One region of the Vibrio iocasae genome, then DNA from elsewhere that is predicted to be linked to it. Evidence: riboswitches for the same ligand, from Rfam matches in the RefSeq annotation. Region 1 holds a riboswitch; the other holds the start of a gene.
The links. A riboswitch is a leader RNA that binds a small molecule or an ion and turns the genes downstream of it on or off. The one in region 1 is predicted to bind thiamine pyrophosphate.
Positions count from the first base shown of each region.

Region 2: linked by a shared signal. The riboswitch ahead of thiD (bifunctional hydroxymethylpyrimidine kinase/phosphomethylpyrimidine kinase) and the one ahead of thiB (thiamine ABC transporter substrate binding subunit) in region 1 are both predicted to bind thiamine pyrophosphate.

Region 1 covers NZ_CP145311.1:287,772-290,903, reverse strand. Annotated here, with positions in the region: gene thiP (thiamine/thiamine pyrophosphate ABC transporter permease ThiP) at 1-348, opposite strand, end outside; gene thiB (thiamine ABC transporter substrate binding subunit) at 359-1,312, opposite strand; TPP riboswitch at 1,392-1,496, opposite strand; gene SNR28_RS10930 (flavin prenyltransferase UbiX) at 1,581-2,204, opposite strand; gene mpl (UDP-N-acetylmuramate:L-alanyl-gamma-D-glutamyl-meso-diaminopimelate ligase) at 2,204-3,132, opposite strand, start outside.
Region 2 covers NZ_CP145311.1:823,249-826,380, forward strand. Annotated here, with positions in the region: gene SNR28_RS13410 (ABC transporter permease) at 1-437, opposite strand, end outside; gene SNR28_RS13415 (ABC transporter ATP-binding protein) at 430-1,182, opposite strand; gene thiD (bifunctional hydroxymethylpyrimidine kinase/phosphomethylpyrimidine kinase) at 1,175-2,005, opposite strand; TPP riboswitch at 2,082-2,179, opposite strand; gene metQ (methionine ABC transporter substrate-binding lipoprotein MetQ) at 2,461-3,132, opposite strand, start outside.

The DNA of each region.
Region 1 (3,132 bases):
CCAATCAGCTAATAGTCCGCTATTTCCGTAGATAGCGACAATGCCAAACACCCCTACTAACACTGGAAGAACCAAGGTAGATGCAAACAGCCTGAGCAGCATGTTCTTACCGGGGAAATTTCGTCGAAAAATAGCATGAGCAACAGGAATGGCAAACAACACGCTCAGTAAAGTAGAAAGCGTGGCCTGATAGAAGCTAAAACGGGTGACATGTCGGTAATAAGAGTCAGAAAAAATCTGACTCAGATTTAATGATGGAGCATAGGTGATAAGAGCCGACAATGCAGAAAACACAAAAGCCAGAATGATAAGACCAACAATCAGGCCCGTTTTAGGTGCTTTCTGCATCTTGTTATTTCTACTCTACCGCAGCAGTCTGCCACTCACGAATCCATGCTTTACGGTTTTCAGCCACTTTTTCAGGCGCAAATTCTAAAGATTTAACTGGTACGTTTAATGATTCAAAACCTTCAGGCTGAGCAACATTGGTTACTGGGTACATCCAGTTTCCGGTAGGAATAACAGACTGGAACTCTTCACTCAGAATAAAGCTCATAAACTGGTCGGCCAGCGCTTCATTTTTTGAGCCTTTCACCTTAGCAGCAACTTCTACCTGCATATAATGGCCTTCAGAAAAATTCGCTGACGCATATTTGTTATCACCCTCTGCAATCATGTGATACGCAGGAGAAGTGGTATAAGACAGAACCAAATCAGACTCTCCCTCAAGGAACATTGAGTAAGCTTCAGACCAACCTTTTGTAACCGTCACTTTCTTTTTGTCTAGTTGCTTCCAGGCCTGTTTAACATCGTCACCATAAACAGACTTCATCCATAACATCAAACCTTGTCCTGGTGTTGACGTACGAGGGTCCTGGTAGATAACCGTAAGATCATCTCGCTCTTCCACCAGCTCTTTCAAACTTGTTGGCGGATTTTGAAGTTTTTCTTTGTTGTAGATAAAGGCAAAGTAACCGTAATCGAATGGTACAAATGTTGTATCAGCCCAACCGTTTGGTAGGTTTACTACTTTGGTATCGACGATATGCTCAGTCAGCAAACCACTCTTCTTTGCTTCTGCCATCAAATTGGTGTCGAGTCCAAGAATGATATCTGCTTTGCTGCTCGAACCTTCAAGGCGAAGGCGGTTGAGTATTGATACACCATCATCCAAAGCGACAAACTCTAGGTTGCATCCACACTTATCTTCGAATGCTTTTTCGATTTTTGGCCCTGGGCCCCAATCAGCCGCAAACGAGTCATATGTATAAACGGTAAGTGTGTTGTCAGCCGCTAAAGCTGAAAATGACATGGCTAAAGCCAAAGCAGAAATAGTGTATTTCACCGAGCGCTCTCCTTTATGAGCGGCACAGGATAAAGCGGAAAACTTGATAGGATTCATGCTCAATTCCTACGCCAGTATTATCTGGTTCAGGTCTACGGGTAATTTTCTCAGCCTCACTTATATATTTCGCTTAGCACCCCGTTGAGTACAACTTATGTGTTGATAGCAACACATAAGAGTTTCGAATTGTAATCTGATTTCAATCAATCCACCAGAGAGTGATGTCACCAAATGTTTACAACCTTTGGTCATATCCCCATCTAGGCACTAATCCTTGCTCGATGTTTAGATGATCCAGAATTCTCGCGACCATAAAGTCCACTAAGTCTTCAATAGATTCTGGCTGGTGATAAAAACCAGGGGCTGCTGGCATGATAGTGACCCCCATCTGGGATAGCTTATGCATGTTTTCCAGATGCAAGGTAGAAAATGGGGTCTCTCTTACTACCAGAAGCAATTGCCCGCGTTCCTTCATAACAACGTCAGCAGCGCGCTCAATCAGGTTGTCCGACATACCATGCGCAATTGCCGCAACACTTCCGGTTGAACATGGACATACAACCATTTGTTTAGGTGCAGCACTACCGGATGCGACGGGTGAAAACCAGTCCTCTTTACCACATACCTGCAATAAGTCAGGTTCACAACCTAGATAATCGACCAAAGTCTGTTTCATTTTGTCAGGACTTGCTGGCAACTTAAGGTCATGCTCTGTTGCAAGCACAACACGAGCAGCAGAAGAAACTAACAGAAATACCTTATACTCAGCTTTGATAAGACATTCGAGTAAGCGAAGCCCGTATGGAGCGCCAGATGCACCAGTAAATGCAAGGGTAATGGACTTATCATGGTGGCTCATTATTTTTCCTTAAGCTTGCCTAGCAACTTACCGTGAATACCTTCAAATCCACCATTACTCATAACCAAAATCTGGTCACCCGGCTTTGATTCTTCGACAATTTTCTCAACCAATACATTGATATCGTCACTCACGTATGAAGGTTGTGAACAATGTCCGGCAACCTCTTTGACATCCCATTTTATGTTGTCTGGTTGGTATAGGTATACAGAGTCTGCTTTCACCAGAGAGTTTGCTAATGTCTCCTTGTGAACACCCATCTTCATAGTCGCTGATCTTGGTTCAAGGACGGCAATGATTTTCTTATCTTCAACCTTATTACGTAACCCACCTAGAGTGAGATCAATCGCTGTGGGATGGTGAGCAAAATCGTCGTAAACAGCAACCTCGTTAACCTCACCTTTTAGCTCTAATCTGCGTTTAGTGTTGATAAACTTACCCAAAGCTTCACAGGCTAAGTCAGGTGTAACACCGACGTGTCTTGCTGCGGCTATTGCCATTAAAGCGTTGCTTACATTGTGATCGCCAACCAGGTTCCACTGAACCTGTCCAACTAGCTCTCCTTTAAAGTACACTTCGAAATGACTGCCATCTTTCTGAATCTTTTTCGTATCCCAATCCTGCTCTGGGCCAGAGAACTCAAGTTCACTCCAGCACCCCATATCTAGCACTTCCTGAAGCGCGGTTTCCGACTTAGGAGCAAAAATCCGACCATTACCGGGAACAGTTCTTACCAAGTGGTGAAACTGTTTTTTAATTGCAGCAAGATCATCAAAAATGTCTGCGTGGTCGAACTCAAGGTTGTTCATCACCAAAGTCCTTGGGTGGTAGTGGACAAACTTAGAACGCTTATCAAAGAAGGCACTGTCGTACTCATCCGCCTCTACAACAAAAAACATACTATCGCCAAGGCGAGCCGATACACCAA
Region 2 (3,132 bases), 540 kb from region 1:
ATGAGTGCAGCCATCACCACTTTGGAGGCAATGCCGTATCCAAGCCACAGCATCAGTATCGGTGCAATGGCAAATGTAGGAATGGCCTGACTGGCAATCAGAATGGGTAATAACCAGCGCTTCACAGGATCAAATAGCAGCATCTGTAGGGCGAATAGCAAACCCATACTTAAACCCAGAAACAGCCCTAGAAAGATCTCCTGAGCTGTTACCCAGGTGTGGCTAAGTAGGACGTCATAGCGTTCTATCAGCTTAATAAATACCGATTGTGGACCCGGAAGAATAAAAGGAGGAAGCTTAAAAACAGCGACAATAAGCTGCCAGATTCCCAGAAGTATCGCTACAGTGATTAGTATTTTGATATAGGGCTGAACAGAATGCTTCTTTGTTTCTTCGTTCTTTAGATATGAAGATGCAGAGGTAAGTAAATCAGACATAGTCCACCTCCAACTGAGCAATAATCTCTTGTTGCAAAACGGCTAGCTCCCCATCCAACTGGCGAGGAATGGCCTGTTCTGGTGGCATTAAGCTCAGGGCTTTAGCTGGCGTGCCTTGCAATATATAGATTTGCTCACCAAGCCTAAGCGCTTCTTGTGGATCATGCGTAATCAGTACAACGGTTTTATCTTTCAGCAGTTCAGCTGCCAGATTTTGTAGCTTATGGCGAGTGACCGCATCCAGAGCAGAGAAAGGCTCATCCATCAGAACGATAGGTTTGTCCTGCATCAGTGTTCTTGCAAGTGCTACACGCTGGCGCATACCACCAGAAAGTTGGTGTGGCAGGTTTTTTTCATAACCATTCAGCCCAACTTTATGCAGCAAATCTAAAGCCTGCTGCTTTGTTTTATCAGATAGCTTCTGACCAGCGAACTTAAAGCTGAAGCAGACATTCTCTATAACCGTTAACCACGGCATCAGAAGATCTTGCTGAGCCATGTAGGCAACATTAATTTTGATGTCCTTTTCAAGCACTCCGCATAGAGAGCCTTGCCAATGAACAGAGTCATCAAGCAAACCCGCAAGATAGCGAAGCAGAGAGGTTTTTCCACAACCGCTACGACCAAGGATGCAGGTCCACTTCTGGTAGGGCAGGGTCATATTGAGGTTTGATACCACAGGCCATTCACTATCAAGATAGCGAATGCTGCCGTTGATAACCTGAAGCCCTGCTTCTTTAGACATACTGATGCCCTGCAAAGAAGTGATGAACTGGACCGTGACCCTGGCCAATATCAAGTTCATCCGCCTGTTTCAGCGCTTCAGTAATATATTTCTTTGCATGCTGGACAGCAGTTTCTAGTGATTCTCCCTGCGCAAGATAGCTAGCAGTAGCGGAAGAGAGAGTACAGCCTGTTCCGTGCGTGTTATTGGTAGCAACACGAGCAGTAGAAAGGCGCAGAACAGTATCTTTAAGTATCAGAAGGTCGGTACTTTGCGCCTCGCTCTCAAGGTGTCCACCTTTAAGTAATACAGAACCAGCCCCCAGATCGCGAAGCTGAGAGACCAGTTTGTCCATCTGTTGTTCAGAAGCTGGGACATCGGTACCCAGTAGAGCTGCTGCTTCGGGAAGGTTAGGGGTAATCACGTCGGCAAGAGGAATGAGTTCTGACTTTAGGGTATCAATTGCGGAGTGTTCCAGCAGAAGGTCACCGCTGGTGGCTACCATAACCGGATCAACCACCAGATGCTTTGGCTGGTATTGACGAATCTTGTTGGCAACGGCTTTGATGACGCTGGAATCACTGAGCATACCAACTTTTACAGCTACGACATTCAGGTCAGTAAACACCGCATCCAACTGCTGCTCGACAAATTCAGGTGTGACGGGAAAGATACTTGTTACACCTTGAGTGTTTTGGGCCGTTAGGGCAGTAAGCACTGAGCAGGCATAGCTTCCCGTCGCAGAGATTGCTTTGATATCCGCCTGAATGCCCGCACCTCCACCACTATCAGAACCGGCAATGGTGAGTACTATTGGTGTTGTTTTGGTTTGAGTAGATGCCATTCTAATGTCCCTTTTGTCTGACAAAGGAACAGTAATGGCCTAAGAATAGATGTGCAGAAAATGAGAATTTTGCTGCTTAGGCAAGACACTAGTTCCCTACGTCAGTGTTAACTGAATCAGGTTCAACGGGTCCCGCATAAGCGGTCTCAGCACAGGGCTCCCCGACTAATCATTAAATTTGTTTATCTTCAGAGAAGATGTAGCGGTAGTGTAACAAAATGCATTGTTTGTGCAATAACTTAGAGAGCTTTGTGGTTTAGGAGCAAACAAACATCAGGTAGTCCCTACGTAAAACCGCTGTAAACACATCCCTGTGCGCTCCGAGTTTTTCATCCATGAAAAACAGGTTTTACTCCGGGAATACCAGATATTTGCTCCAAATTCATTACACATAAAGAAAAGGCCAGCTCATGATATGAACTGGCCTTAAACAAACAATGGTAATTTTTCAGGAGTTACCAGCCTTTAACTACACCACCGTTAAAGATTTCAGAAGCTGCTTTGTACACTTCTTCAGTCTGGTACGCTTTAACAAAGTTCTGAACGTTTTCTGCGTTTACGTTGTCTTCACGAGCAACAATCAGGTTCACGTATGGAGACTCTTTATCTTCAACAAAGATACCGTCTTTCTGTGGAGTCAGGCCAATGCTGCTAGCGTAAGTCGTGTTGATGATTGAAAGCGCAACATCATCAAGAGAACGAGGAAGCTGTGCTGCGTCTAGCTCTACGATAGTGATGTTTTTCGGGTTTGCAGTGATATCACGGACAGTGCCTTGCAGACCAACACCTTCACGAAGAGTTAGCAGGCCTTGCTGCTCAAGAAGAAGCAGTGAACGACCAAGGTTTGTTGGATCGTTTGGTACTGCGATACGAGAACCTTCAGCAATTTCGTCTACAGATTTAACCTGCTTTGAGTAACCTGCAATTGGGTATACAAACGTGTTACCAGCGATAGTTAGCTTGTAGCCACGGTCAGCAACTTGTTGATCAAGGTATGGCTTGTGCTGGAATGCGTTGATATCAACAGAACCATCGTCAGTTGCTGCGTTTGGCGTTACGTAATCAGTGAAAGTAACCAGCTCTACATCCAGGCCGTATTTTTCTTTCGCAATTTTAGCTGCTACTTC